DNA from 3 places in the Psychromonas sp. MME2 genome. Region 3 is predicted to be linked to each of the others. Evidence: predicted binding sites of a transcription regulator. Region 3 holds the regulator's gene; each other region holds the start of a gene.
What was found. The regulator sigma-54, encoded in region 3, starts transcription at its own class of promoters, with help from an activator protein. The targets are predictions, from matches to a motif close to GTTGGCACGNNNNTNGNNT.
Positions count from the first base shown of each region.

Region 1: a site for sigma-54 is predicted at 1,117-1,135, ahead of AB1A03_RS06880 (flagellar basal body rod protein FlgF). Genes of this name have one in related genera too.
Region 2: a site for sigma-54 is predicted at 10,134-10,152, ahead of flgB (flagellar basal body rod protein FlgB). Genes of this name have one in related genera too.

Region 1 is NZ_JBEWXI010000006.1:196,313-204,289, forward strand. Features, by position in the region: gene flgE (flagellar hook protein FlgE) at 1-1,039, shown strand, start outside; gene AB1A03_RS06880 (flagellar basal body rod protein FlgF) at 1,196-1,942, shown strand; gene flgG (flagellar basal-body rod protein FlgG) at 1,999-2,787, shown strand; gene flgH (flagellar basal body L-ring protein FlgH) at 2,799-3,470, shown strand; gene AB1A03_RS06895 (flagellar basal body P-ring protein FlgI) at 3,496-4,596, shown strand; partial or broken gene AB1A03_RS06900 (Na+/H+ antiporter family protein) at 4,666-5,985, opposite strand; gene flgJ (flagellar assembly peptidoglycan hydrolase FlgJ) at 6,141-7,145, shown strand; gene flgK (flagellar hook-associated protein FlgK) at 7,138-7,938, shown strand; partial or broken gene AB1A03_RS06915 (FlgK family flagellar hook-associated protein) at 7,941-7,977, shown strand, end outside.
Region 2 is NZ_JBEWXI010000006.1:184,215-196,312, forward strand. Features, by position in the region: gene AB1A03_RS06795 (type IV pilin protein) at 163-528, shown strand; gene AB1A03_RS06800 (GspH/FimT family pseudopilin) at 530-985, shown strand; gene AB1A03_RS06805 (type IV pilus modification PilV family protein) at 982-1,395, shown strand; gene AB1A03_RS06810 (PilW family protein) at 1,401-1,976, shown strand; gene AB1A03_RS06815 (DUF7305 domain-containing protein) at 1,991-3,565, shown strand; gene AB1A03_RS06820 (flagellar assembly protein T N-terminal domain-containing protein) at 3,819-4,967, opposite strand; gene AB1A03_RS06825 (FlgO family outer membrane protein) at 5,122-5,850, shown strand; gene AB1A03_RS06830 (LPP20 family lipoprotein) at 5,971-6,465, shown strand; gene AB1A03_RS06835 (flagella synthesis protein FlgN) at 6,523-6,942, opposite strand; gene flgM (flagellar biosynthesis anti-sigma factor FlgM) at 6,967-7,281, opposite strand; gene flgA (flagellar basal body P-ring formation chaperone FlgA) at 7,358-7,813, opposite strand; gene AB1A03_RS06850 (chemotaxis protein) at 8,170-9,081, shown strand; gene AB1A03_RS06855 (CheR family methyltransferase) at 9,118-9,945, shown strand; gene flgB (flagellar basal body rod protein FlgB) at 10,176-10,577, shown strand; gene flgC (flagellar basal body rod protein FlgC) at 10,599-11,018, shown strand; gene AB1A03_RS06870 (flagellar hook assembly protein FlgD) at 11,029-11,727, shown strand; gene flgE (flagellar hook protein FlgE) at 11,740-12,098, shown strand, end outside.
Region 3 is NZ_JBEWXI010000012.1:198,950-211,047, forward strand. Features, by position in the region: gene glgC (glucose-1-phosphate adenylyltransferase) at 1-279, opposite strand, end outside; gene mgtE (magnesium transporter) at 648-2,009, opposite strand; gene AB1A03_RS11205 (HPr family phosphocarrier protein) at 2,022-2,297, opposite strand; partial or broken gene rapZ (RNase adapter RapZ) at 2,298-3,145, opposite strand; gene ptsN (PTS IIA-like nitrogen regulatory protein PtsN) at 3,184-3,630, opposite strand; gene AB1A03_RS11220 (RNA polymerase factor sigma-54) at 3,732-5,180, opposite strand; gene lptB (LPS export ABC transporter ATP-binding protein) at 5,219-5,944, opposite strand; gene lptA (lipopolysaccharide transport periplasmic protein LptA) at 5,950-6,495, opposite strand; gene lptC (LPS export ABC transporter periplasmic protein LptC) at 6,482-7,045, opposite strand; gene kdsC (3-deoxy-manno-octulosonate-8-phosphatase KdsC) at 7,046-7,594, opposite strand; gene AB1A03_RS11245 (ATP-binding cassette domain-containing protein) at 7,878-8,687, shown strand; gene mlaE (lipid asymmetry maintenance ABC transporter permease subunit MlaE) at 8,684-9,463, shown strand; gene mlaD (outer membrane lipid asymmetry maintenance protein MlaD) at 9,530-10,000, shown strand; gene AB1A03_RS11260 (hypothetical protein) at 10,003-10,191, shown strand; gene AB1A03_RS11265 (MlaC/ttg2D family ABC transporter substrate-binding protein) at 10,191-10,616, shown strand; gene AB1A03_RS11270 (STAS domain-containing protein) at 10,613-10,879, shown strand; gene AB1A03_RS11275 (BolA family protein) at 10,888-11,136, shown strand; gene murA (UDP-N-acetylglucosamine 1-carboxyvinyltransferase) at 11,150-12,098, shown strand, end outside.

The DNA.
Region 1 (7,977 bases), on a different contig from region 3:
TAGTGGTAACTATCTACAGGCATTTCCTGTTAACTCGGATGGTAGTTCTTCATCGGTAAGTTTAAGTACAACTGAGCCTATTCAAATTCCTGAAACAGCAGGAACACCAGTATCAACAAGTCAGCTTGGTATTACCTTAAATTTACCTGCTGGCGATCCGACTCTTGATCCTGCTAATTTTGATCCACAAGATCCTGCTACTTATAATAATGCCACTTCGATAACCATTTATGATTCATTAGGGCAATCACATATTGCCAGTACCTATTATATTAAACCTGAAAATGCTTCCTATACTGGAACGAATCAGTGGATTACTTTTATGACTGTTGATGGTATTCCGGTCGATGCCTGGGATAAATCCGCAGTTCCTCCTGCTGAAACATCAGGCGTCTATGATATCGATGCCGATGGTGATGGCTTGCCTGATGGTACGCCGCAAACGGCTACTTATACCGATGCGGCAGGGGTTACCCATACTGGTATTGTATTGACCTTTGATGACACTGGTGCCTATAGCGGATCAGATCCTGCAGATTTAGATTTTGAGCCACTTGGCGTGAATGGAGCTGGGGTATTGCCTCCTGGTGCCGATGGTAGTCAAGCGCTTAATTTAAATTTTAGAGAACCAACACAGTTTGCGTCGTCATTTGAGGTAACGGCGTTAGAGCAGGATGGTTTAACCGTGGGACGTTTAACGGGTGTTGAAATCGGTAGTGATGGTTTAGTAAAAGCGACCTACAGTAACGGTACTTCTCAACCTCTCTCACGTGTCGCTATTGTCCGTTTTCGTAATGAACAAGGTTTGACACAAACGGGATCGAATTGGATCGCTTCACAAAATTCAGGTGATCCAATTGCTGGAGAGGCCGCTTCTGGCTCCTTTGGTGCGATTAATTCGGCAGCTTTAGAGCAATCAAACGTCAATTTAACGACAGAGCTGGTTGATTTGATCACTGCACAGCGTAATTTCCAAGCCAATTCGCGTGCATTAGAAATAAATAATACCTTACAACAGACAATCCTGCAGATCAGATAATTTATTTACTGCAACTTACCCCCAGAAGCGCACCTTTTTAGGTGCGTTTTTTTTGTTTGCTTACCTGCTTCTTATATATTGGCATATATGTTGCTTTAATTAGTTGTAAATCTCTATTAAAAAATCGCACTGCCCGTGCTTGTTTAAGGAATTAAAATGGATAACTTTCTTTATATCTCAATGTCAGGTGCCAAAGAGAGTATGAATGCTTTGGCAATCCATGGTAATAATTTAGCAAATGCCAATAAAACCGCTTTTAAAGCGAGTTTTGAACAGGCTCGCAGTATGCAAGCTTATGGTCAAGGCTTGCCTACGCGGGTGTTTTCAATTACCGAAGAGCCAGGGCAAAATTTTGACAAGGGGACGTTGCAAATGACCGGACGTGAGCTTGATGTTGCCATTCAAGGGGATGGCTGGCTTGTGGTTGAATCGCAGCAAGGTGGGCAAGCGATGACGCGTGATGGAGGTCTAAATCTTGATCCAACGGGTTATTTAATTGATTCTAAGGGTAATCAAGTTGTTGATATACAGGGCGGACCCATTTTCATTCCGCTCCCTGTAGAAAAATTTAGTATCCGCAGTGATGGTATGGTTGAAATTCTTCCATCTGGCGCACCCGCTGAAGCGATGGAAGAAATCGCGCAGATTAAATTAGCGAATCCAAATAATGCAGATATTGTACGTGGCAAAGATGGTCTATTTAGACGGATAGACGGTGCTGAACCAATTGAAAGTAATCAAGTGCAGCTGATAAGTGGTTCACTTGAAGCATCTAATGTGAATCTCGCGAGTGAATTAACCAGTTTAATTAACTTGCAACGGCAGTTTGAGATGCAAATTAAAATGATGAAAAAAGCGGAAGAGATGGACAAAGCGTCTGAATCTCTACTACGTGTTGTTTAACTTAGCCTACGGCGCAGTGTAAACAATCACTATTAAAGTATTTAAGGAGAAAAATTATGCATCCCGCTTTATGGATAAGTAAAACTGGATTAGATTCCCAACAGACGAATGTGGCTACTATTTCTAATAATTTGGCGAATGCCAGCACTGTCGGTTTTAAAAAGAGTCGCGCCATATTTGAAGACTTACTCTATCAAAATATTAATCAGCCAGGCGCCAGCGCTTCTGAGAACAGTAAGCTACCTTCTGGATTAATGATTGGGGCGGGTTCTAAAGTCGTTGCAGTACAAAAGAATTTTTCACAGGGTAATGTGCTCACAACCAATAACTCTTTAGACATTATGATAGACGGTAGCGGTTTTTTCGAAATAGAGATGCCAGATGGTAGCTCTAGTTATACACGTAATGGTCAATTTCAGCTTAACGAAGATGGCATTATTGTTACCCCTGGTGCGGGCTACCCACTTTTACCTCAGGTACAAATTCCGGCTAATGCACTCTCTATTAGTGTTGGTGCTCAGGGTGAGGTCTCGGTACGTATTCCTGGGCAAGCAGAGAATCAAGTGGTGGGGCAGTTGAATGTTAATGATTTTATTAACCCTTCTGGCCTTGAGCCGATTGGTGAAAATTTATATACGGAAACCGGAGCCAGTGGCGCGCCACTTCAAGGAGTGCCCGGTAATGATGGTATGGGTTTTTTACGTCAAGGGATGTTAGAAACCTCTAATGTTAATGTGACCGAAGAGTTAGTTAATTTGATTGAGAGTCAACGTGTTTATGAGATGAATTCTAAGGTAATTTCAGCAGTTGATGAAATGCTATCCTACGTCAGTCAACAGCTATAATGGAGGATATGATGCGTAAATTGATAATATGTTTAAACTTAATGGTACTGGCTGGCTGTACTTCGTTACCGAATCAAGCCTCGAAAGATGATCCTGAGTTTGTTCCTGTTGAGCCGATTGAAGCTGATTATAACGTCGCTGCAACGGGATCTCTGTTTCAAGATAGCTATGCTAATAATCTCTATTCAGATATTAAAGCACATCGAATAGGTGACATTATCACCGTCTATTTAGAAGAGGCAACCACGGCAAAGAAAAAAGCAGGGAGCAGCCTAGAGAAGAAAAATGGGTATGATTTAACGGTCGCAGAATCTGACCTGCCTCATTTTGGAAAAGTTTCTGGAGCAAGTATTGGTCTCTCAGGAAAAAGTAAATTCGAAGGTGATGCAGATGCCGACCAAAGCAATAGCTTAAAGGGGAGTATTACCGTCAATGTGACGCGAGTTTTGAGTAATGGTAACCTTGAGATCCGCGGCGAAAAATGGTTGATGCTCAATAATGGAGAAGAGTTTGTTCGTATCAAAGGGGTTATTCGCTCTGAGGATGTTCGTTCAGATAATTCAGTGTCATCGATGCGAGTTGCTAATGCACGTATTCAGTATGGTGGTACGGGCGATTTTGCTAATACTCAACAACAGGGCTGGTTAACTGCATTTTTCAATGGCCCATACTGGCCAATTTAATGTACTTAGCAAGTAAGGGTAAGATATGAAACTATTAACAAAATTATTATTTACTAGCCTGTTGATTGCATCAGTCGGCAATAGTTATGCAGCGCGTATTAAAGATTTAACCAGTGTGCAAGGCGTTCGTAGTAATCAGTTGGTTGGTTATGGTTTAGTGGTTGGTTTACCGGGGACTGGTGAAAAAAGCAGTAAATTTACTGAGCAATCCTTTGCGACAATGCTGCGTAATTTTGGTATTAATATTCCTGAGGGTGAAAGCTTAAAAATCAAAAATGTTGCCCCAGTGGCAATCACGGCGGAATTAAAGCCTTTTACTAAAGCGGGTCAGAAAATTGACGTTACTGTCTCAGCGATTGGGGAAGCAAAAAGTTTACGTGGTGGGGAATTGTTACAAACCTTTTTAAAAGGGGTTGATGGTAATGTGTATGCGCTTGCCCAGGGGAGTCTTGTGGTTGGTGGTCTTGGTGCTGAAGGTGCCGATGGTTCAAAAGTGGTGATTAACACGCCAACAGTAGGGCGGATCTCTAATGGGGCTATTGTTGAACGTGAGATAAAATCCTCTTTTTCACAGGGTGATAGTATTACCTTAAATTTACATCAATCGGATTTTACCACGGCAAAACGAATGGCCGATGTTATTAATAATCTGGTTGGTCAGAACACGGCAACCTTATTGGATGCGACTTCAGTTAGAGTACTTGCACCGAGAGATCAATCTCAGCGAGTTTCTTATCTTTCTACATTAGAAAATTTAGAAGTTGAGCCTGCTCGTGCTAAGGCAAAGATCATTGTTAATTCACGGACTGGCACCATTGTTATTGGCCAAGATGTTAAATTATTACCTGCGGCTATCACGCACGGTGGAGTGAGTGTTACCGTGAGTGAAAATAAAGAGGTGTCGCAGCCAAATCCCTTTGCGGGAGGGAGAACGGAAACGACAGATAATAGTACAATTAATATCACGCAAGAAAACAGCCGTATGTTTAAATTTGATTCAGGCGTCAGTCTTAATGATTTAGTGCGAGCTGTAAATGAAGTTGGTTTAGCACCGGGTGATTTAATGGCGATTTTAGAGGCATTAAAACAAGCTGGTGCATTACAGGGCGAGTTAATTATTATTTAATCAGTTAGCAAGAACCATTGTTAACTTGCTAAAAAGGGGAAGCAGTTAGTCGCTTTCCCTTTTTGCTTTTTATAAGCTCATTGCCGCAATCCAACCAAATATAATGAGTGGTAAATTATAGTGAATAAAAGTTGGTACAACACTGTCCCATATATGGTCGTGATTATTATCAGCATTTAACCCTGAAGTTGGCCCAAGCGTTGAGTCAGAGGCGGGTGAACGGGCATCTCCGAGTGCAGCTGCTGTGCCGACAAGGGCAATAATGGCCATTGGCGAAAAACCAAAGGCGATGGCTAAGGGAACATAAATAGTTGCAATAATTGGAATCGTGGAAAAAGACGAGCCAATTCCCATGGTGACTAATAAGCCAATAATAAGCATTAGTAACGCGGCTAATGGTTTGTTGTCGCCGATGCTTGTTGATAGCATTTGCACTAATGTTTCGACTCCTCCAGAGGCTTTCATCACCGCTGCAAAACCTGCTGCAGTGATCATAATAAAGCCTATCATTGCCATCATATGAACTCCTTTAGTAAATACATCTTGCGTCTCTTTCCACGCAATAACGCCACCTAAGGTAAACACCATAAAGCCAGCTAAAGAGCCGATGATCATTGAGCCAGACATTAATTGAATCGCTAATGTTGTGATAATAGCGACAGCGGCAACGATCAGATGACTTTTTTGTAACTGTTTTTTTTCCGCTTTTATGGGGGTATTCGTTGGCGTGTAGTCACGAGGTTTACGGTAACTGAAAAATACCGCAATCAATAATCCAGTCAGCATGCCTAATGCGGGAAGTATCATCGCATAGGGGAACTTGGTCTGCGGTTACCTGTAGACCATTATCATATAAGTTTTTTAATAGAATATTATGCAAAAAAATGCCACCAAAACCGACTGGTAGAACCATATAGGGAGTCACTAACCCAAAAGTCAGTATACAGGCAATTAAGCGACGATCTAAACGCAATTTATTAAACACTTCTAGTAGTGGCGGAATCAAAATTGGGATAAAGGCAATATGTACAGGAATGATATTTTGCGAAGAGATAGAGATCAATAAAATGACACTGAGTAGTATGTACTTAATGACATAGGTTAGATGATCAGGGTGCTGCCGTGAATACGCTTAATAATCGTTTGCGAAAGTAAATCAGTGATGCCTGATTTCGATATTGCCACGGCAAATGCACCGAGCATGGCATAGCTGAGGGCAATGGTTGCGCCACTGCCAAGTCCACCTTCAAAAACAGCAACGGTGTCTGTCAATGACATACCCGCACTTAACCCCCCTATCATGGCACTTAATGAGAGGGCGATGACCACATTTACCCTCATTAAAGAGAGGGCAAGCATGACTGAGACAGACAATAAAACAGGGTTAATCATAGTGAGTCCAAGGTTATTTTAAAAAAGTGAAGTTTACGCGACTATTACATGTGCTAAAAGTGAATAAACAGAGATATTTTAATAACGACAGGTTTGTATTTTTGGCACTTTTTTTGCTTTGTTTAGTTAAATGAAAATTAACGGGGCTGACAATGGCTAATCAAGCAGTGACGCAAGCGAGTAATTACTTTGATTTACAAGGGTTAGATCAGTTGCGTCAAAAAGCACAAGGTAATAGTAAAGAGTCGATTCGTGAAGTTGCTAATCAATTTGAATCGATGTTTGCCACTATGCTTATAAAATCAATGCGTGAAGCTAATGAAGCCTTTGAAACAGATAGTCCTTTTAATAATAAACAAACTAAATTCTATACAGACATGCAAGATAAACAACTCGCCCTTGATATCAGTCGTCACGGTTCACTCGGCCTTGCAGATGCCTTGGTGAGACAGCTTGATCCGAATTCCATTGTTACGCCAAAATCACTGCCAATAGAGCAGTTAAACATGCCTAATAGTCAACTTGATAAAATGCATTCATTAGAAAAAGAGGCGTTGATTAAGGAATTTAATAAACCAGATCAATCTCGTTTTGCTACGCAATTTGTTAAGTCGCCAGCGACATCAGCTAATATTTCAACAGATTCGGCTAATAACGCTCCTGAGTTTAGCGGCAAAACATCCTTTATTAATACCCTAATGCCATACGCCAAAAAAGTGGCACAGGCATTAGGTGTTTCTCCTGCTGTTTTAATTGCACAATCTGCATTGGAAACGGGCTGGGGGAAAAAAATAATTAATAAAGATGCCAATCAAAGTAGTTTTAACCTTTTTAATATTAAAGCAAATAAAAGCTGGCAGGGCGATAAAGTCAGTAAAGATAGCTTAGAAGTTGAAGATGGTATTGGTATTAAGCGTCGTTCGGACTTTCGTGCCTACGAAAATATTGCCGCTAGCTTTGCTGATTACCAAGATTTTATCGTCAACAATAAACGTTATAAAGGGGCGCTAAAAGAAGGCGCTAATAGTGAACATTATATTGAATCGTTGCAGCAAGCAGGGTACGCAACTGATCCTCAATATGCTGAAAAAATAAAACAAATCATGCGCAATGAAGAGTTCCAACAGATTATTGCAGGAGACGATTTTAATGGCTGATTTATTTCAAATTGGTTTATCGGGCATCTATTCATCACAAGCGAGTCTTGCGACGACTGGTCATAATATTGCTAATGTGAACACGCCTGGATATTCTCGGCAATCAGTGGAAGTCGCGACGGCTGGTGCGGATCGTTATGGGGAGTATTTCCTTGGTCGCGGTTCGATTGTTAACGGTATTGAACGTGCCTATGATAAATTTGCCTTTAACGAAAATGTTATCAATACATCACAATTTGGCTATGCGAAAGAGGTTTATGCCCAGTCAAGTCAGATGGATATGTTACTTTCCACTGAAGGCACATCGGTTACAAAACCGGTATTAGCGACATTTGAGTCGATTAATAATGTTGCTGATCACCCTAACATGCTTGAGTCTCGACAAGTATTTCTTGAATCAGCGACTAATATGATAAACCAATATAACCGTCTCTATGAAAATATTGATATCCAATATAATAGTATTAATACTGATATTAGTAATACAGCTAAAGCAATTACCACCATTGCGGATAATTTGGCGAATATTAATAAACAAATCTCAGCTGTCTTAGGGAGTGGCGGCAGTAATAATGCTAATGACTTAATGGATCAACGCGATCAAGCCATTACCGCATTAAGTGAATACGTAAATGTTTCAGTGGTGCCTGCTGATAACGGTATGATTAATGTGTACATGGGCAGCGGGCAGGGATTGGTGATGGGGGCTGAGTCACTTAATATCGTTTCTATCAATGGTAATCCAGATCCCTCTGTAAAGAGCTTGCTATTAATATCAATGGTAGCCTTGTGAGAATGGATGGCGAAAGGTTAGGCGGCAAGGTAGCGGCAA
Region 2 (12,098 bases), on a different contig from region 3:
ATTAATGTCTCTTGGTTTTTATTTGGCTTTAATTTGACCTGCGATAATTTTTTTTGGACACACTATGTTAGGCGTTTGACTATAATGTAAGTATGTTGAGTGGTTAGCAGTGGGATGGTATATGGATATAAGGTGGTATTCATACTATTTAAATGAGGTTTTATGAAAAAGTTTACAGGATTCACGCTTATTGAAGTTTTAATCGCCATTGCTATTGTTGCTATATTATTTGGCATTGCCTTCCCTTCATACCAAAGTCATATCCAAAAAAGTAATCGTATTGCTGCACAACTTGCCTTAACAAAATTAGCGCAGGAGTTTGAGCGCGTTAACGCTCGGCAAGGTGCTTACCCAACGACGTTACCAACTATTGATGCGACAGATTCTTATACATACGCACTTCCATCTGTCACTGATGACACCTTTACTATCACCGCGACACCCAAAATGAGTGACGAATGTGGCACTTTGAGTATTACGCAAACAGGAGAAACCGCTTCAAGTAAATCGAGTGGTTGTTGGGATTAATATGAAGCTTCATAGCGTAAAAAAAATAGAGGGAATGACATTGATGGAGTTGCTAGTGACGCTAGCGATTATGGTTATTCTGGCTTTCATTGGTGTGCCTAGTTATCAGCAGTTTGTTGAAAATGAACGTTTTGCCGTGGCAACCAATGAACTCTATAAAGCCTATCGCTTTGCGCGCAATGAGGCGATAAAAACATCAACGCCAATGACATTAGAAGCCAATCCAGGCGGGTGGGCTAATGGATGGTCAGTCAAAGATAGTAGCGCTAATGTACTGTTTGTTAGTAAAAAACCGCGAGCAGGAATTACCGTTTCCGGTGCTTCAATTACCGTTTTTGGAAGAGGTGCTTTATCTGGCGGTAATGCGGCTTTTTCAATTAGTAGCAGCAGTAAAGCCCGTTACCTTTGCGTACTTTCCAGTGGTCAAAGTATATTACAAGATGGGAACTGCCCATGAAAGATAGAGAATATGGATTTACCTTATTTGAAGTGTTAGTAGCGATGTTTATAACGGGAGTCGCTTTATTAGGGTTAGCCCAGTTAGAGGTGTATATACTTAAATCCTCTCAGTCGAGTTTTAATTATACCGTTGCCTCAATCAGAGCCAATAGTTTTGTTGATGCTGTTTGGATGGATTTATGTAATGCACAAGATGTTACATCGGCGAGTACTTATACACAAATTCGTAGTAACTGGGTAAATGATTTAAGTGCAGCAGGTATGACGACAGATGAAAATAGTCCGCCAGCTAGCATCACGCAAGATATCTCTGTCACTGTCAAATGGAGTGATCCGCGTTTTATTGATGAGGATGAGAATAATACATTAACCTTAGAAACGACATTCCCTGATAGCGGTTGTGGGTGAGCAATATGTATATTAAACGGTTTCCTAAGAGTAAGTTAAAAACTAAGCAAGTAGGTTTTACATTGATAGAATTAATGGTTGCGATGACGATTAGTTTAAGCCTCGTTTTTGCCTGTACCACATTGTATGGGTCATTAAAAAACAGCATCAATATTGCACAAAACTTGAGTAATGCACAGGAGTCATTACGAGGTGCTTTTTATTTGTTGTCTCGCTCAGTGCACCAAGCCCAGGGGATCAATATTAATGGAGTTAATACAGCTAACCAAGAGTTAGTGGTTACCTACGGGGAGCCGCAAAGTGGCGGGATACTCTATGGCTGTTTAGGTAATAGCATGGTTTCTGGTAGCAGCGATACCTATTATTCAGATGGTGCGGGGCTCTACTGTGATGATGGTAGTGGGGCTCAGTTAATTACCTTAGATGTAGAAAGGTTACGTTTTGATAATATAACTGGTACCAATGAAGAGGGACTAATCGTTAAGTTAAAAGTAACAGGCATGCCTGATTCTTTGGGAAATGATGGGGTTACATTTAAATTAGCATTGCGACAAAAAATATTAACAAATTTACTCGAGTAAATTTAGGAGGCTTTATGCAAAAGCAACAGGGGTTTGTTCTCCTATCCGTGCTAATTATTACGACTATTATTACAATATTGGCATTTTCACAAATTAGTGAAAATCGTTTACAGGAACGTATTGCGGGTAATCAACAGAAAGAGATCAATGCGCGGCTTGCCTCAGAACAAGGCATTATTAAAGCCTATGAATATATTAAAGAGCAAAATGCGTTGTCTGTACCTAATGCAACCATAGAAAGTAATTTAAAAGCCAACTCATTCGTACCGGTCGGTGCTAATTACTCTTTGCCTGCACAGTACATTAATTTAAATGGTTCAACATTTACCTTGGTGAGTATGGGAAGCTATCAAGGTGCCACTGCGTATTTGAAAACAGAAATAGAGGCGATTGAAATAACAGGGAAAAGCCTTTTTACTGATGCGGTAGCTGGTTGTGATGGGGTTTATGTGGGACAAGGTGGAGGCACGGTAGATAGCTATAATTCTAGCCTTGGTCCATACGATCCCAATGCACATAATGATAAAGGTAATGTCTCCACTATTAATAGTGGCGCGGATATCGAACTATCCGGTAGTGGTAGCATTTATGGTAATTTAACATCAAACGGGAGTATTTCCACAGGGACGTCAAGTGGTAGCTCTATCTCAGGGGCTGCCACCGCGGCTAATAATATACAATTTAAAGGGATTACTTCTACCTCTAATATTCATGCTGGTGGCAACTTAGATTTTAAGGGGTTAATTGCCACGGGGCAAGAGATCACCGTTGGTGGCGATTTATACGGTGATAATGGTAAGGATATTAGCAGCTCCGTAATATATGGTGGAGAAAACCATAGTAATTTAAAAACGGCAATACATAGTGACCAGATTTTGCCACCTGAAATTGATTTTGGAGAATGTGATCCGCTTGATATTGTCACGGAAATGACAGCCATGAAGGGGCAAGTTCCATCGGGTTCAACCAATAGTTACAGCGCAACAATGATTGGCAGTAATTTGCAATTCAATGGCGCAGAGGTCTCTTCCGATGGTACGCCTATTGCGGGTGTCGCGCCTGTCACCCTTGATGTGTTTGGTGAACCCACCGAGGTGTACATCTTTGATGAGTTTACACCGATAGGGCAGGATATCACTATCACGGGGGATATAACCCTATTGATAACCGGGGATATATTGACTAAAAACAGTAACTTTGTCTTTGCTGACGACACGAGCTCATTGACGATATTGACCGATGGTTCGGTAAATCTTGATTCATTGACGGATCTTTTTGCTGATGAAACGGTTAACTCTGAGGGGGAGGCTCCACTCACCATATATTCATCATATGAAAGCAGTAATGATTCGGATATGGCTGTGACAGTGGGAAGTAATGCTGATATGTACGCCAGAATTTATGCTCCGAATGGTAATTTAGATTTAGGCGGCGGTGGTGATATTATGGGGGCCGTGCGAGGCAAAGAGGTTAATGTTTCTGCTGGTACAGGTATTCATTATGATGAAATGCTATCGGATATGATTGATATCCCCGATGAGGAGCCGACGGCAGCGTCATTTACTTCTGTGCACTATTTTTATCCGTAGCCAGACCCTTTTTCATGTAAAAAAGCCCCTGAACAATTGTTGTTTTAGGGGCTATTTATTTTAATTTATAGCATTATACCAATCGGAATAAATAGCTGATCTATTTTACGGGTTAAAATAACTTACTTTTTTGTTGTAAGTTTCGCAAAGGGAGCAACCATTTTCGTCAACTTACGCCTCAAATTAAGCCATTTTTCCTGCGCAAAATTTAGATCACATACTTAACCCAATTGCTATTACAATGGGATATCTATTATTTAATTTTTGCTAAATCATTAATTTGTATATTACCTAACGGGTAATTATCAATGGTGCGAAGGATCGCACTACTATCATGAACTTCAATAACTTGCATCGGATCTTGGTATTGAGTTTCTGCATTGCGCTCGATGCCAAATTGATCTTTATAATTACTGCTATAGAAAAGAGTGAGTGTCTCGCCTTCTTTGAGACCATTGCGTTTACCTAGGTTAATTTGCACGCTGTTATTTTTTACTGAAATCACTCTGGCGATCGGGAGCATGCATTGCAATTGTTTATTGATATCTTCATTAACATTAGCGAGCAGGTTAATAATTGCTTGCCCATACTCCCTTTGCCAAAACAGTTTACTCTGTAAATCAGCACTTTCATGCATACCATATTCCCATTTAGCTTCGGTGCGATATTGCTTGCTCATGACAAGGGTCCCCTGTAGAGCATCATAGAGATAAACGGTCATATAAAAATTTCGTAGTGGGTCAACAAGCCAATAGTTAATCGAATTTTTGCTGTCAAAATCAACGGATAGATCATTGATCTCGGCGTAAAAAATATATTGGCTATCGGTTTGTGTTGCCATCGTTGATAGAGTATTAGAGATATTTTGCAGGCTATAATGTTGCCCTAATCGGACCGGAATATCGATTAATTCTCTAACATCTAACTGTTGAGGTGATAATTTTAAGCGGTTAAATAACGTTTGCGTTATTTGCTTATTAATGGTGTGTATCTGGCCGTCAACGGCATGATTGGGATTGTTTAATTTAAAACGTGTAATGGCGATCGATTTTGGATACTGGGCTCCTTGGCAACTATTATGTGAGAGTTCAATATCGACACTGATAGTGACCATTAATTTATCTTCTTTTACATTTTCATCGATGATGGTTAGTGAATTAATTTCGCCTTTACTGTTAAATACCAATTTATTTTCAACTAACACCCCATTGTTGACTTGCTGCAGAATGGATATTGGCCCCCCAGAATAAATTAATGCATTTTTTAGCGCCTCTTTGATCGCCACATCTCGGGCGCTATCGATATCCTGCTTAATAATAAAAGCTTCTCCGGATGACGTAAATAGCTTTGCATTGACACTGCAGCAGCATAAAGCCAAAGTGAAAAGTATATATTTTAACATAGAGAACCTTTAACTTAAAAAATAAACCTGTCATTATATTAAGCAATTTTCGAACCAATATTTTAAATAAATTTGGATGATAAAGTTTACTAAAGCTTTTTGCCCTGTTGCCGATACCTTCTATGAAAGTTAAATCTGTCCAAGGTAGGTAAGAATGAATAATTTATTGGTACTGGCAGGGGCTGCCTTGTTATTACAGGGATGTGCGTCAACAGCTCCCGAGCAAACAAGCGCGGCACGTAATATAGAAACGACTGCCGTTGTAAATACTCGCAGCGTTAGCAAAGATGATCATCTCTATTATTATATTGCTCGTTCTTCAGCGAATAGTGATGCTGCTTTAGGGGAGGTTAATGCGAGTATAGTGAATAATAATAGCAACTCGGATATAACTTCCTTTGTTGGTGAGCGATCTTTTGTTCTTTCTGAAGTCGTCAGCGATATGGCAGAGCAACTTATTATTAATCTCCCTTCGACATCTCGTCATCAGGCAATCGCCTTGACATCTATTGTTGATCTACATAACCATCAAACCACCAACTGGCTAGGGCAAACTATCTCAGAGCAGTTTATCCATGAATTGCATATTCGTCATATTCCCATTGTTGACTTTAAAATAACTGGCAATATTCAGTTAACCCCTGAGGGTGAATTTGCGTTAACACGCGATTGGAAAAGGTTGAATAAAGACATAGATGTTAACAGAATTTTGACAGGTACAATGTCTCGTAATGAAGAAGGGGTGATGCTAAACATTCGCATTGTTAACGCTAACAATAATTTGGTTGAATCGACTAGTAGTGCTTTTCTCCCTAATAATATGTTTGTTGGTGGGAATTATGATTATCAAGAAAAAAATATATCTCACGTAATAGTACATTAAGTGATAAAAGTTTGAAATTAGTACAGATTGTAAAATGAAACTAGGATTATGCTTTTAAGTGGCTCGATTTTTGCTTTGTATGATTAACTCTGCAAGAAACACAAAGTAAGGAATATTATTATGTCACATGGGATTAATCGTTTCATCTCTTCGCTCTTAATGGTTGTCGCTATCTTGTTGTTAAGTGCCTGTGCGAAAACCAATGGTCAGCAACAGAATATGCTGTTTAGTAGTAATGATCAGCCATACATTATGACTTCTATCGGTTATGCTCCAATTGCCGCGCAGCAAGGTGAATCCTTTGATCTGCAAATGTTGAATGCAATTAAGGCTTCTAAATTAGAGGCTTATAAAGAGTTGGCGGAACAAATCTATGGTGTGTTATTGAGTTCGGAAAATGCAGTCAATGGCTCACGTTTGCTTAACGATTTGATTCAAGCGCAAGTGAACGGTTTGGTCAGAGGGGCGAAGGTGCTAAAAAGTTATCATGAAGGGGATCTCTATATTACAGAACTTGCATTGGATATGCGTAGCGTCTCATTATTAAAGGAGTCAGGTATTAGCTATAGTAAGCAAGAGCCTGCCGTTAATGTTGAACAGCAAGTGTTTTATTAGTTTGCGTGTTGTTGGCTAGGTCGTGTGGTATAGAGGTAAATAAATATTGCTCGTTGTTTATGCCTTAATATCTTGACCTAACAGAGATGCACTTGTCAGGGAGCCCTTGTTATTATAAGTGACGCTGTTTTTGCCCGTTTCTTGTTTTAAAATCTGCATTAAATGTTTATTGCTTTTCATGCTCAATGTGACTAGTTGGCCATTAATGTCGTTACTTTTTTTGCATGAGCGAAGCTGTTTATCGATTTCTTGTTTTAACTGTTGTAACTTTTCATTTTCCGCTAGGGCTTTTTGTAAGCCGTTTTTTATCAAGCTGTCATCGATTGAGGCGATCTGTTGCAAGGCATTTTGTTTGTCAGACAAAATTTCTTTTAATGAAGAAAAATTTTTTTCTTTGAGACAGGTAGTTTCCGCCTCGAGGATTGATTGTAAGGTATTAATTAGGGTCAGTTGTTGCTGTAATTGCTCTGCTAGCATTTAAATATCTTCCACTATCGATTATTAGCTAAATGCTTTACTAAAGTCACCTTCAAATTTACTTAATTTTTCAGCCAAGCGTTCGGTATTGATTTTGTAATCACCATTCAAAATTGCAGCTTTAAGAGATTCAATTCGTTGTTTATTCACTTGAGGCTCCGAAGATGATTGTTTTTCTAGTTTATTTAAATTCAACGCTTGTGAAGTTAACTGCACGGAATCTTTGCTACTCGCACTTGTTGTTTGGGATTGTTCACCTAAAGATTGTTGTTTTTGTGCCTTATTTTGCTCAACAATGATGTTTTTTTGTACGCCTGATCGATTTATATTTATACTCATGATCCTATCCTTAAAGTACTACATATTTAACTTATCGGCCGTATTTATAATTTCTTGAGTACTAAATTACAAAAAATTAGAAAGACACTTGAACTTCCTTTAGCCCTGATACTGTCCCAACAACTATTCGTTGTGTGCGTGAATTTTTAACTCTTACAGTGCCTCCAATATTAGCATCATTTAAAGCAATACCTGAAGTTTTTATTAGTAGCCCTTTGTTATTTGCTTTGATCACTACCTTGTCATCTTTGCAAACAAAACAGACGTCTCTTTCGGTGATTATTTTTTCGTTAGATAGATTACGTTTTAATCGCGTGCCGATAAGTACGCTTAATTCATCGAAACTACCATTTTTGGCTTGATATTTAGTCACATAGCTTAATTTTATATTATCGGCTGTTAATCTATTGCCCTTGATCAGTGACGTGCTTGTCATTACTCTCGGTATTAATATCTTAACCTGTGCTCTGACATAGGTTGTCCATGGCTTTGGATCTGTACAGGTGATTTTTACCGCTGTATTTTTTTTCAAGGTGTCACCGATAACCTCCCCAATCAATTCACTTGCACAGGGGATAAAGTTGTGACGATTATCAATTGGGGAAATGTTAATTTGCAATTTCTGTTTGGTGTTTGTATCGTATGAAGTATCATATTTGGATGAAATAATGGATTCTGCAAAATTTTCTATCTTTTTTCTGTAATTGCTCTCAGCGAAACTATACGAACAGTTTATAATAAGCAAGATGAGGAAAAAACGTATCAAAATATTCACCTTATTCGTTGATTATTTATTTATTGCTTAATTAAGAAACTTAGTTTAATGGATTTCCCTTCATTATAAAACTACTTGTTTTTGCTAAGCACTATAACAAAAAGGATTTAAACATGGCCGGCATTTTAGACTCTGTGAATCAGAGAACACAATTGGTGGGGCAAAATCGTCTTGAGTTGCTTTTATTTAAATTGGGTGGAATTCAACGTTATGGGATTAACGTATTCAAGGTAAAAGAAGTTTTACAGTGCCCACCTTTGACAATGCTTCCTAAATTACATCCTTCCATTCGTGGTGTCGCTCATATACGAGGACAAACTATTTCTGTTATTGATCTGAATTTGGCGACAGGTGGACGCGCTATCGATAACGTTGAAGAGCGCTTTATTATCATCACAGAGTATAATCGTTCAATTCAGGGGTTTTTAGTGGGCTCGGTCGAGCGCATTATAAATATTAACTGGGAAAATGTGTTGCCGCCTCCTAATGGTGTTGGCCGTTCAAATTATTTAACCGCAGTTACGGATATAGAAGGAACATTAATTGAGATTTTAGATGTTGAAAAAGTGTTAGATGAAATTGCGCCCGTTAATGCTGAAGTTAATGCGGATATTATTGCACAGGGTATATCTGAAAAAGCGATGAATAAACGCATTTTAGTCGCTGACGACTCGACCGTTGCGCGTAAACAGATTCAAAAAGCGATATCAACACTTGGTTTTGAATGTGATTTAGTTAAAGATGGTAAAGAGGCGCTGGATTTGCTCAAGGAAGTATCCAAAACACAACCTGTTACGGACCGTTACGCTTTAATGATTTCTGATGTAGAAATGCCAGAAATGGATGGCTACACATTAACCGCTGCGGTTAAAAAAGATCCTGATTTATGTGGATTACATATTATTCTGCATACTTCATTAAGTGGTGTTTTCAATCAATCAATGGTTGAGAAAGTTGGGGCCGATGATTTTATTGCTAAATTTAATCCCGATGAATTAGCTTTAGCAGTGCAACGTTTCTACTAACTTAGATAAATAATATTAATAAGTGAGATACTATTTGTGAGATCCCTTTCTGACGATATTTATAAGCAGTTTTCTAATTTTCTTGAGCAACAATGTGGTATCGTTCTCGGGGAAAATAAGCAATACCTTGTAAAAAGTCGATTAATCCCTTTGATGGCTCAATTTTCAATTCAATCACTGACTGAATTAATCAATCAATCAATGAGTTATAAGAATAGATCATTGAGAACCGCCGTTATTGATGCAATGACGACTAATGAAACATTGTGGTTTCGTGATAAGTATCCTTTTGAGTTGTTGCCACAAAAAATATTCCCAGAAATACTAGCCAATAAAAAGAGTATTAAAATTTGGTCTGCAGCGAGTTCATCGGGGCAAGAAGCTTATTCGATAGCAATGACCGCCATTGAGTATCAAAAAGCGAAGTCTATATTAGGCATGAATGTGCAAATAATTGGCACGGATATCTCTAATACAATGCTGCAACAGTGTAACAGCGGTGTTTATGACACATTAGCACTTTCACGTGGTTTATCTCCAGAGCGTAAAAAACAGTTTTTTGAACCGCTTAAAGATGGCTCGGCTAAAATGCAAGTTAAAGCAGATGTCAAAAAATTGACCAGCTTTAGAAATTTTAATTTGCTTGATAGCTATGCACTGCTAGGTAAGTTTGATGTCATTTTTTGCCGTAATGTCCTTATCTATTTTTCAGCAGATGTTAAATCTAAGATATTAAATCAGTTTGCTAATGCTTTAAATCCAGGTGGATATTTAATTCTGGGGGCTTCTGAATCAATAACGGGCTTAACGCCTCGTTTCGATATGATACGTTGTAATCCCGGCATCATTTATAAACTTAAATAATTAAAATTGCCTCTTTCATTATGAAGAGGCAATTTTTGCCACTTTGCTCGCGACGACAGCCGCAAATGAATCGTTTATTAACCGACTCACTTTACTTCCCCCTACTGTAAGTTTTGTTTATTCATCTTGTATGGCGATGTTGCCATACCAACTCATAAAATAATTGAAAAAAATCCCATTTAATAATTTTTGGCCTACTATTTGCATTTGTTCGTAGAGAGGAGAAATTTATGGCGATTAACTTTGACAAAGCACTCGGTATTCATCAACACACGTTAGGTGTGCGTGCCCAACGTTCTGAAATATTGGCGAGTAACCTAGCGAATGCAGATACCCCTGGATATAAAGCGCGTGATATTAACTTTAAAGATGCATTGGCTAATGCGACATCACGTACTGGTGTTTCATTAACTCGTACCAATGATAGTCATAAATTTGCTCAAAGTTACTCCATGGCTCAGGCTGGTGAAATGTATCGAATCGGCAATCAACCCGATACGGGTGACGGCAATACCGTTGATGCAGAAGTGGAGCGGAATTTATTTATGAAAAATAGTTTAGAGTATCAAGCCAGTTTAGATTTTTTAAACAGCAAAATTTCAGGTTTGCGCAAAGCAATTAAAGGGCAATAACAGCTTGTTAGGAGTATCACTATGAGTTTATTAAGAGTATTAGATGTATCCGCAACAGGTATGAGTGCGCAATCTGTACGTTTGAATACAACCGCAAGTAATTTAGCTAATGCTAATAGCGTTAGCAGCAATAGAGATGAAACATATCGCTCACGTCAGCCAATTTTTGCCGCAGAATTAAACCGCGCTAATAGTGGTTTAAGTAGTAGTGTTGGCGTTAAAGTACAAGGCATTATTGAGAGTGATGCGCCTTTGCAAACGGAATACGCTCCGAATCATCCTAAAGCTGATCAAGATGGGTTTATCTATCATTCCAACGTTAATGTCATGGAGGAGATGGCGAATATGATTAGTGCTTCTCGTTCCTATCAAACTAATGTTCAAATTGCCGATGCAGCCAAACAGATGTTAAGTCGCACATTACAAATGGGCAAAAGTTAAGGGGTAATCTATGGCATCAATTAATAATTACAGCTCATTAAATTTAAACGTTCCGTTAACGCCTGAACAAGTTGCTGCGAATAAAGCGGTCGATGCACAACAGCAACTTAATCAAGAAGATTTTTTTGCTTTGCTTTCGCAACAGTTGGCTTATCAAGATCCTTTCAAACCGGTTGATAACTCAGAAATGATTGCACAAATGGCTTCATTTACTACTGCTGAAGGCATTACCACCATGGGTAATGAATTTGCGGGAATGAAAGCGGTATTAAGTTCTAGTCAAGCATTAGAAGCTTCTTCATTAGTTGGTAAAAAAGTACTCATTCCAAGTAATCAAGCTTACTTGGATACCGAAGGTGGAGCATCCGGATCAATTAATACTGCGACAGGTGCTTATAACGTCATGGTTACCGTTGAAGACTCATCAGGGAATATTATTCGCTCTATTAGTTTAGGTGATATTGGTGCGGGTAATAAAGGTTTTTCATGGGATGGCTTAGATTCTCAAGGGAATAGAGCACCAGAAGGACAATATACTTTAAAAGCTAACGGTGTTGTTAATGGGCAAGGTGAAGAGTTAACAACAGCGTCATACGCACACGTACAAAGTGTTAGTTTAGGTGGCGGCACTGCTGGGGTTAATTTAAATCTTAAAGGCCTAGGTGGTATTAAACTTACAGATGCAATTGAAGTTGCAGAAAATAAATAAGAGGGAATAATTATGTCTTTTAATGTTGCATTAAGTGGTATTGCTGCGGCTCAAACGGATCTCGATACAACGGCAAATAATATTGCCAATGTCGGTACCGTTGGTTTTAAAGAATCTCGTGCAGAATTTGACAGTGTTTATGCAAATTCACTATTTTCTAATAGCAAAACTAAAACAGGTGATGGTGCTTCTATTGCAGCCGTTGCACAACAGTTTCATCAAGGAAGCTTGAAATTCACACAGAATCCATTGGATTTAGCGATTACTGGTAGTGGTTTTTTTGCTACCTCAGGAAACATAGGAGATAGAGATTTAAGTTATACGCGAGCAGGTACTTTCAAACTTAATAGTGAGAATTTCATTGTCGATAA
Region 3 (12,098 bases):
ACCTTTACGCATTTGCGGTGGAATAGAGGTGACATATTCTCCAAGTTCAGGATTAAAAACAGACCAGCCATCACGAAGATGTTTTTGCAGTGAATGGGATTTATATTGTGTTAAAACCAGTATACGCCTTAATCCAGAGTGGAGGCAGTTTGTTAATGTAAAGTCAATAATGCGATATTTTCCACCAAAAGGGACTGCAGGCTTGGCTCTATTATCCGTTAGTGGTGATAATCTTGAGCCCATTCCACCCGCTAAAACTACTGTTAAGACATTTTGCATTGCACACTCTCCTTGGTTATTAGCGTCATTAAATAATATATTAATCGGAAACTGATGTTGTGCCGATTAGAATAGATAGCTGATCTGTTTTACTGCTTAAATTAACTGAGTTTTTCATTTTCTGTGTCGCAAAGGGAACGTTTGATTTTTATATACGTGTTATTTAATTATTTATTATTAATAGTTTTCAACTTCAAGCTTTATGCCAGTTGTTAATGTATTGAAAAATAAGGGATAAAATAAAAATAGAATCTATTAAGCACCACTTTGAGGCAAGTGTATAAATCCTTGCACTATAAAGGTTATAGATTAGATGGGAAAAGTGATCATAGTAATGCTCGTGAAGAACCATGAGCATTACTGGGGGGTTAATGTCGTAGTACTAATGTTGCCATGCCGAGGAAGGAGAATAACCCGATGACATCGGTAACGGTTGTTAATGCCATTCCGCCTGCTAATGCCGGATCAATTTTATATTTATGCATTAATAGAGGGATCGTCACGCCAGCGATACCGGCTACAGAGAGATTAATGAACATTGCGCCAGCAATGATAAAGGCAACACGTATATCATCTTTCCAAATAGCGACGGCAGAAGCGACTAAAATTGCCCAAACAATACCATTAAGCAATCCGATAGCGGCTTCTTTGCCAATTAGCCAGCGCGTGTTATTGTCACTTATATGGCCAACGGCAATACCACGGATAACCAATGCTAATGTTTGATTACCCGCGATCCCCCCCATGCTAGGGACAATCGTCATTAAGACGGCAAGAGTGGCCATTTGTTCTAAGGTCGCTTCAAACATATTAGATACGGAAGCGGCAACAAAGGCGGCCATTAGATTAACCGATAACCAAACAGTACGTCGTTTAGCACTGGGAATTATCGCGGCAAATGTATCTTCATCATCGTCCATACCAGCCATACCCATCATCGAGTGTTCGGCATTTTCACGAATAATATCAACAACATCATCGATAGTGATTCGACCAAGAAGGTGTTTGTTGGCATCGATAACAGGCGCGGATATCCAGTCATGACGTTCGAATAATTTAGCTATTTCACCTTCATCGAGTTCTACCGATAACGCTTCGGTTTGATCATTCATTACCTGTTCAACAGACAGACTTGGATCAACGGTAAGTAGAGTCGATAGTGGTACATCACCAATTAATTGGTCGTCTTCATTGACCACATATAAGGTGTCGGTTGCTTCTGGTAATTCCCCTTTGAGGCGTAAATAACGTAAAACAACATCAATAGAGACATCCGCTCTTAGCGTGATCGTGTCGGTGTTCATTAACGAACCAGCGGTATCCTCAGGGTAAGCCAATGCTTGTTCTACACGGTGTCTATCTTGCTTGTCCATCTTCTGTAAGACGGCTTGATAGAGGCTATCTGGAATGCCCCTTAGTATGTAGGCGAGATCATCGGTATCCATCCCTTCTGTGGCGGCTACAAGATTAGCGGCACCCATTAAATTGATAATGCCATCTTTAGCATCTTCATTTAATTCTTCTAAAATTTCACCATGTTGGTCATGGTCGGTTAAATTCCAAAGCACTTTACGGTGGGAAGGAGGGGAGGACTCCAGTAGTAAAGCGATGTCACAGGCAGCCATTTTATCAAGGATGCTGCGTGCACGGACAAACATGCCACTTTCTACTGCTTGATTAACTTCTTGAAGGCGTTGCTGAGCATTTTGTACATCTGTATTTTCCAGCATTGCCTAACTCCTTTATTCTTCTTCGAAAAATTTATCTTCTATTAACTTTGTAACTGCACTCATTGCTTGCTCTGCTTGATTACCTTGGGCAATAATCTCTATCTCTTGACCATAACAGGTTTCTAACACCAACAATCCCAACACACTATCAGCATCGGCCTGTTTTCCTTGATGCTTAATGGTGATGGTGGCATCAAAAGAGTTTACTAATTCAACCAATTTTATGGTTGCTCGTGTATGCAGGCCAAGTTTATTCTGTATTGTAATTGTTTGATTAATGATAGCCATTTATTTATTGCCTTTTAAACATTTATGTTCAATTTGCACTTGGTAGTGAGGTTTAAAACGTGCCGCTATTTGCTCAGTGACATAGACGAACGGTGTTTCCCTCCAGTACAACCAATCGCAATCGTGACGTAATTTCGGTTATTCGTTTCAAGGTAGGGTAACCAAGAGTGGAATAGATTTTCTATTTGATTGATGGTCTGCTCGACCATAGGCTGGCTACGCAGGTAATCTTTAACTGGCTTTTCAAGGCCAGTGTGTTCTTGCAGTTCTGGTATCCAATGAGGGTTGGGTAAAAAGCGTACATCAAACATATAATCAGCATCTTCCGGGACCTTATATTTAAAGCCAAAAGATTGGAAAATAATCAATAAGTTACTTTTAGTTGAACCTTGTAAGTGAAGTTTTAGATGTTCGTTGAGATTGTGAATCGATAACGTTGTGGTATCAATCGTTAATGAGGCTATATTCTTTATGGGAAGTAGTAGCTCTTGTTCTAGGTCTAGCGCTTGCGATAAGGATAATTTGCGTTTAGATAATGGATGCAGGCGCCTTGTTTCACTATAACGGCGGATTAAAGCGCTGGTCATGGCATCGAGATAAATTATTTCTACTTCAATTTTATTCTGTAATGCAGCAAGCAACGTTTCTATAGCGGCTATGTCGTGAGGCAAGTTGCGAATATCTAAGCTGATCGCAACTTTATTATTGCTGGGATCAACGCTATCAAGTAATTGTTCAAGGAGTTGGTATGGGACACCATCGATGCAGTTATAACCTAAATCTTCAAGTACATGTAACGCGATCGTTTTTCCTGAGCCTGAGCGTCCACTAATAATTATTAATTTCATGCTAATCCCAACTAGTTATTGACTCTGTCCTATGTTAACTACTCTGATTGTAGTAATTTAAACAAGGCTTCGTCTGAATCTGCCGTTCTCAATTGACGCAGAAATGGTTTATCTAATAATTTTTTGCTAATTTCAGAGAGTGCAACTAGGTACTCTTGGCATTTATCTTCAGGAACAAAAATAGCAAATAAAAGGTCGACATTATTACCATCGTAAGCATCGTAATCAATGGCTGTATCACATTGTAAAAAAACGGCTGTAGCGGGCAACGATGTATCAATTTTTACATGTGGGATTGCAATGCCGCTTCCGACCCCCGTTGACCCTATTTTTTCACGCGCAATTAAATCGTTAAATAACGTTTGTGCGTCAATGCCTAGTTTTTCAGCCGCGATATGGCTAATTTTTTCTAGTGCGCCTTTTTTACTTGTACAGTTTACCTTGCTGAAAACGGAGTCTTGAGTTAATAAAGTCGATATTTTCATATTATATATTCTGTTTACGATCCATAAAATTAGCGCGCAATTCTAGCAGGTTCTTCTTGAATGACTATTAACAAATAGTCATTTTTTAATCTTAATCAAGTCTATAGCAACTGTTTACGCTGATTTGATGGCGGTATACCTAATGATTCTCTATATTTTGCAATGGTTCTACGTGCGACTTTAATACCTTGCTCTTCGAGTAACTGAGTTATTTTATTATCACTTAAAGGTTTATTTGGTGATTCTGCTGTTACTAGCTTCTTGATTAATGCGCGAATGGCTGTCGATGAACACTCTCCACCACTTTCAGTGGCGACATGGCTAGAAAAGAAAAATTTGAGCTCATAAATCCCTCTAGGGGTGTGCATAAACTTCTGCGTAGTCACCCGAGAAATCGTTGATTCATGCATTTCAACCTCTAGTGCTACATCATTTAACACCATCGGTTTCATTGCTTCATCACCATACTCGAAAAAAGCTTGCTGTTGTTGGACGATACAATTGGAAACCTTTAGCAGTGTCTCATTTCGACTCTCTAAGCTTTTAATGAACCATTTAGCTTCTTGTAAGTGACCTTTAATAAATTGTGAATCTGTTTTACTGATATTAGATTTACATAAATCGGCATATTGCTGATTAATCGATAAGTGTGGATTGCAATCAGGGTTTAAAGAAACACGCCACTGCCCTGCAATTTTTTTAACGTAAACATCGGGTACGATATATTGTGCTTTACTCTCTTCGAGTTGATTGCCAGGACGAGGCTCTAGACTCTGAATAAGGCGCATTACTTCACCTAATTCACTCTCTTTTAGTTTAGTTTTTCTTGCTAATGTTCGGTAATCTCGATTAGCCAGTAAATCCATATGCAAATCAAGAATCATTAATGCTTCGCTGCGCCATTGTGTTTGTTCTGACAGATGTTTTAGTTGTATTTGCAAACACTCTTGTGTGGACCGAGCTGCCACACCAAGCGGATCAAAATGTTGGATACGTTTTAGTACCGCTTCCACTTCATCTAACTCTAGATCCGTTAGTTCATCATTTAAACTTTCTAAGATATCTCTGCAGCTAGTGGTTAAATAGCCGGATTCATCAATGGAATCGATAATTGCGGTAGCAATGAGCTGGTCTGTATCTGTAAATGGCGTCAACTGCATCTGCCAGATTAAGTGGTCTTGTAATGTATCTGAAGATTCGCCTTGATAGACAGTATCTTCACCTTCATAATTGACTGTGCCAGAGGAGACTGACGTTGTTGGTGGTGCAGTGAATGACTCTTCCCAGCTATTTTCAATAGGCAAATCATCGGAGAACTCCTGTTGAGTTAACGCCTCCGATGTGTCCATGTCGCTACTATCTTTTTGTTCGCTACTTACCTCTGCAATACCACTTTCATCGTCTTGTTGAAGTAGCGGATTTTCATCCAGCACATTTTGAATTTCTTGCTGTAAATCAAGTGTAGAGAGTTGTAATAATTTAATAGCTTGTTGTAATTGAGGGGTCATAGCAAGCTGCTGACCCATTTTCAATTGTAAACCCTGTTTTATCAAAGTATCTCTTCCTCTTACGCAAATAAGGTGATTAATTAAAGTCTAAACTCTTCACCCAAGTAGACCTGTTTTACATGGTCATTCTCTAATATTTCTTGCTGTGTGCCAACTGCAATAATTTCACCATGACTAACAATGTACGAGTGTTGGCAGACATCTAAGGTTTCTCGAACGTTATGGTCGGTAATTAATACGCCCAAACCGCGGTCACGCAACTGCTGAATAATATTTTTTATGTCGATAACTGAAATGGGATCCACACCGGCAAAGGGTTCATCTAGTAATATGAATTTTGGCTCTGTAGCAAGCGCTCGGGCTATCTCTACCCTGCGACGCTCACCACCGGATAAGCTCATCCCTTTGCTGTGGCGAATGTGGGTGATATGAAACTCTTGTAATAGGGTCTCTAGCTTATCTTCGCGCTGTGCTGCCGTTAACTCTTTACGAATTTGTAAAATGCCCATGATATTTTCGCTTACCGTTAAACGACGAAATATAGAGGCCTCCTGAGGGAGGTAACCGATCCCTTTTTGTGCTCGAATATGCATGGGATGATGAGAAATATCTTCATCATCAATGGTTATTTTACCTTCATCTTGTTTTACTAAACCCACCACCATGTAAAAAGAGGTTGTTTTACCCGCGCCGTTAGGGCCAAGTAAACCGACAATTTCACCTGTTTTCACGGTTAAGCTAACACCATTAACTACCGTGCGACCTTTGTAGCTTTTCACTAAACCTTGTGCAATTAATTCTGCCATTCTATCTATTCTTCTTTTTCTATGGTTTTGTCGTCCGAGGTCGATGTGTTTTTATTTTCAAATTGTGCGGGTAAAAATACCGTGTTAACACGATCAGTTGCAGCTTGACCCGTGCTCACCGTTAACTCTTCATTATTGATGGAGTACACGATTTTTTCACCATTAACTTCACTATCTAGTTGTTTTACTTGAGCATTGTCCTGTAGCGTGATGGTGCTTTCTGCTAGATCATAGCGAATGGTGTTGGCTTGGGCATCAAAGGGTTTGCCATCATCTTGTGTTTGATAAAATGTCGCTAAATTGCCTTCTGCTATCATTATTTCTTGGTTTGCTTTTTCACCACGAATGACCGTTAGTTTGTCTGCGGTAATTTTGATCGTTCCCTGAGTTAATATCACATTGTCAATAAATACAACCGTATTTTCCTTCATTTTTGCATGTTGACTGACGGAGCTAACATGGATCGGCTGTTCATAATCAGACTCAATGGAAAAGCAGGAAAATGTGATGATTAACGTGCTGATTGCTATGCTAAATTTAATTTTTTTCATTGAGATATACCGTTTCAATTTTATCTTTGACAACAAATTCTTCAGACTCTAATGACCCCCATAGTCCGACGCCTTGTTGCTTCATTTGCGGCCCAGTCCAATTAACAAAAAGATCGCTGGTCACTTCTTTTTTATCTAATAGTATCGTTAGCTCTTGTGTGTGCATCGTTTGCACTAATTGATCCAAGCTCAGATTTTTTAGCCATACATCATCATTTAACGTTAGTGTGTCTTGATTGTAAAGCACCCCTTTTTTACTGCTTAGTTGCCAAATGGAGGGGACATTGTCGTCTGTTTTTCTAGCGTATATAATAACCCTTGGATTTTCAAAAAGGGTTTTATTGGTTGCATTAAAATTAATTACTTTATCTGCATATAATTTATAATCGCTTCGTCCCGCAATATCAAAATGAGTATTAGTGACATTATAGGCTATATAGCTAGGTTGGTGTTTTGATGTTTCCGGTAGCTCTTTTTGTGGTTTCAAGTATAGCCACGTTAAAAATGCCACTAATAATATGATAAATGGAATGCTTTGCCGCTTATTCATTTATTCACTTTTGCCTTGTGTTGTATGCAACTGATTATTGCATTGTAGTAATAGGTCACATACCTCTCGTACAGCTCCAAAACCACCTTTTGTATAAGTAATTAAATCAGCATGTTGCAGCACTAAAGGATGGGCATCGTTTACTGCAATACCTAGCCCACATGCTTGCATGACGGGTAAATCGACAACATCATCACCAATATAGGCAACTTCTTGTGCTGTTAATTTTTGTTTTATTAATAGTGATTGATAGGCACTTATCTTGTCTTCTTGCCCTTGAAATATATAAGGTACGCCAAGTGCTTGCATTCTGTCAGAGACAATTTTAGATTGTCGTCCAGTTATCACCGCTACATCTATACCAGCTTTTAATATCGCTTTTATACCGAAGCCGTCTTTGGTATGGAATGCTTTTAACTCTTCACCTTGGTTACCTAAATAAATTCGGCCATCTGAAAACACACCATCGACATCGCAGATAAGCATTTTTATTTTTTCTGCTTTGCGATAGTTTAATTGGCTAATTTTTCCATAGGGTGTTGTGACCATGATTTTCCCGATATTTAGATCGATAACTGGATACTATATAAAATGAATATAGTAATCTCATTAATTTTAATTCGTTATGTGGTGATGCTACATTGTTACGGTTATTGTCAGAAAAATAAAGTGTTAACGTGTAATTGTTATTTGTTTTTCAACAATATACCATTATTACATAAATAGGTCATACCAGTGCTATGATAATTTATGTTCAGGCTATTAAATAATTGTATAAAAATGCTCATAACCTTACACTGTACCTTTCTATCCATAAAGATAACGGTTGTACATGAAACATTCAAATCATCTTGTTATTAAAAACCTCTGTTTCTCTCGAAATGATAGATTATTGTTTGATAATTTAAATTTTGAATTTAAACGTGGAAAAATAACAGCTATTTTAGGGCCAAGTGGTATCGGTAAAACGACGCTATTAAAACTTATTGGTGGCCAACTTGCGTTAGATAGCGGTGAAATAATTTTTAATGGCAAGGAAATTCATAACTGTTCTGATAACTCTTTGTACGAAGCAAGAAAAAAGATGGGCATGTTATTTCAAAGTGGTGCATTGTTTAATGAAATGTCTGTATTTGAAAATGTTGCATTTCCACTGCGAGAACATTGTAAGCTCGATGAGTCGCTACTCACTATCTTAGTGTTGATGAAATTAGAGGCCGTTGGTTTACGTGGCGCAAGAGATTTAAAACCAATAGAGCTCTCTGGTGGAATGGCTCGTCGTGTTGCTTTAGCACGAGCTATCGCCTTAGATCCGGAAATGATTATGTACGATGAGCCCTTTACAGGGCAAGATCCTATTTCTATGAATGTATTGCTAAACTTAGTTAAGCAATTGAATCAATCGTTGGGATTAACATCGATAATTGTTTCCCATGATGTGCATGAAGTCTTGTCTATTGCCGATGAGGTTTATGTTCTGGCAGGGCAAAGAATCATAGCGCAGGGACCAACGCATTCTGTACTTGAACAAAAGGATAATCCATTATTGCAACAATTTATTCATGGTAGAAGTGAAGGACCCGTGCCTTTTCATTTCAAGAGTGATGATTTTGCTGTTGATATAAAAAAGGTGAACTTATGATAAATACGTATATAAGTTCGATTGGCAGAGGCAGCATAGCAATTACGCGTACGATTGGTCGTAGTTGTTTGATGTTTTGGGATACATTTCGTGGCAGGCCTCATAGCAAGCTATTTTCGCTTGTTGTCGCACAGATATATCAGCTTGGGATCTTGTCCCTACCTATTATTTTAACGTCAGGTTTATTTATAGGGATGGTATTAAGCTTACAAGGTTACTATGTATTAGTCGACTATGCCGCAGAACAGAGCTTAGGTAGCATGGTGGCGCTCTCTCTATTACGAGAGTTAGCTCCTGTTGTTGGTGCTCTGCTTTTCGCTGGTCGTGCTGGCTCTGCGTTAACGGCTGAAATTGGTTTAATGCAGAGCACTGAGCAGCTAGCTAGCATGGAAATGATGGCGGTTTCACCTTTAAAACGTGTCATTGCACCACGCTTGATCGCAGGGATTATTACCTTACCTTTACTTGTCTTGTTTTTTAATGTTGTCGCCATTTGGGGGGGGTATTTAATTGGTGTTAGCTGGATGGGGATCGATGGTGGTTCCTATTGGTCAGTGATGCAAGGTAGCGTTGATTATTATCCTGATGTTGTTGATAGTATAATAAAAAGTGTTTTTTTTGCCGTACTGATAACTTGGGTGGCACTTTATAATGGTTACCATGTTATACCCAATGCGCAGGGAATTAGTAAGGCGACAACGCAAACGGTTGTTGTTTCATCATTGCTAGTGCTTGCGATGGACTTTGTATTAACAATATTTATGTTTGGCACTTAAAATAGATTATTGTTATAAGTGTTAAGCGATTAATTTACTCGGATTTTTATATGTTTGGAATATATTATGTCTAAGAATAAACTGGAATTATGGGTTGGTAGCTTCGTTGTTGCTTCGATATTATGTTTAGCCATACTCGTATTTAGTGTTGCTGGTGTTTCGCTACGTGGTGAGGGGAATAGTTATACCTTATATGCGACTTTTTCTAACGTTGGTGGATTGAAGGTCAGAGCTCCCGTTAAACTCGGTGGCGTTGTTGTTGGGCGCGTGGAAAATATAAAGTTAGATGTTAAAAATTATCGCCCAATTGTGGAGCTCTCTATGTATGAAAGAAGTGGTTTCTATCCAGAAACATCGTCACTGTCGATATTGACATCGGGTTTGCTCGGTGAGCAGTACATTGGTATTCAACCTGGGTTTATTGATGATGATATTGCTATGTTAGCAGACGGGGATCGCATTGAGGATACTAAATCTGCATTGATCCTAGAAGATTTAATCGGCCAATTCATTTACTCTATTAATAAGGATAAATAATAATGAAGCGTTTATTACCTATTTTAGCCTTAATTTTTGTCAGCTGTTCTTATGCCAAAATAGCAGAGATAAGTGATCCAAATGAAGTTATCCGCTCCGTTGCAATTAAAACGTCGGAACGTATAGACCTTGATGCTGAACGTTTAAAGCGTGAACCAGTTATATTAAGGTGGTCATTGATGAAGAATTAATGCCTTATATCGATTATAAGTATGCAGCCTACAAAGTGATGGGTACACATCTTAAGGACACAACCGAAAAGCAGCGTGATGAATTTGTTGAAACATTTAAAACTTATCTAGTGAATGTCTATGGCCACATGTTACTTGAGTATGACCAACAAGAAATCAAAGTGCTCGATAATAGAAATTATGAAGATAGCTCGATTATATCGGTTGCCGTGCATGTTACAGATAAAAATGGCAAACTGACAAAACTAGCGTTTAAGCTGCGAAAAAATAAAAGAACGTTAGAATGGAAAGTATTTGACGTAGTAGCTGAAGGCATTAGCATGTTATCCACCAAGCAGTCTGAGATTAATGAATTAATCGAAAAAAATGGCATAGACCATGTTATTAAGCTGCTCAATGAAAAAAATAGTGAGTTGTCATCGTGATAGATAATGATGATGGTACAACCGTAATATTAACGGGAAATTTATTATTAAGTGAAATATCAGAGAGAAAGTTTCCTGCTATTGATAGCTATAAAAGTATAAAAACCGTTGATTTACATAAATTAGATAATATTGATTCGGCTGGCATTGCCTATCTGGCACAAATTAAAAGTAATTATTCTGATTTGAATTATATCGGATTGTCAGATAAAGCATCAGTATTAGCTCATTTATATGGGCTAGGTTTCATTTTTAAAATGTAAGGTATTTAATGGATATTACAATAATTAAAGAAAAGCTAGAGCAAGCGTTGACGCTTGATCAATGTATTGTAAAAGGTGAAAGTGGTCATTTTCAAGTTATCGTGGTGGGAGCGCTTTTTAGCGACTTAAGTCGAGTGAAAAGACAGCAGGTTATTTATGAACCGTTAACTGAATACATAGCGAGTAATGCAATTCATGCCTTAACGATTAAAGCACTAACGCCAGACGAATGGCAGAAACAAAAACATTTTATTTAGTAAGGGACATTTCATGGGTCAGTTTTTAATTCAAGGTGGTTGCCAATTAAAAGGTGAGGTTGCTATCTCCGGCGCAAAAAATGCCGCATTGCCAATTCTTTTTGCGACATTATTATCCAAAGGAGATATTCACTTAAGTAATGTTCCTTTATTAAAAGATATATCGACAACGTTAGAGCTATTATGTGAACTTGGTGCAGAGGCATCTCAAGATGGTCACAAAGTACATATTAATGCATCAACAGTCAAAAATTATACGGCATCCTATGAGTTAGTACGCAGTATGCGTGCATCTATTTTAGCCTTAGGGCCACTTGTTGCTCGATTTGGTGAAGCTGATATCTCTTTACCTGGAGGCTGTGCTATTGGTGCACGTCCTGTTAATTTGCATATCCATGGACTTGAGCAAATGGGGGCTGTTATTAAGGTTGAAGAGGGCTTTATCAAGGCGCGTGTTGATGGCCGTTTAAAAGGTGCACATATTTATATGGATATGGTCAGCGTAACTGGCACCGGTAATTTAATGATGGCTGCTGCTTTGGCGGATGGTAAAACTATTATTGAGAATGCGGCTAAAGAGCCGGAAATAGTCGATTTAGCGAATTTTATTAATGCAATGGGTGGGCAGATCAAAGGCGCGGGCAGTGATACATTAACGATTGAAGGTGTTGAATCACTAGGTGATTGCCATTATCAAGTACAACCTGATCGTATTGAAACAGGTACATTTTTGGTCGCCGGCGTTGTTAGTGGTGGTAAAGTTAAATGTATAAATACGGATCCAACACTATTATCGGCGGTGCTTTCTAAACTTGAAGAGGCCGGCGCATTGGTAACGACAGGAGAAGATTGGATTGAAGTAGATATGATTGATCGTCAATTAAAATCAGTCAATATTACTACTGCACCATATCCTGCGTTTCCAACTGATATGCAAGCGCAATTTACAGTGCTTAATACCG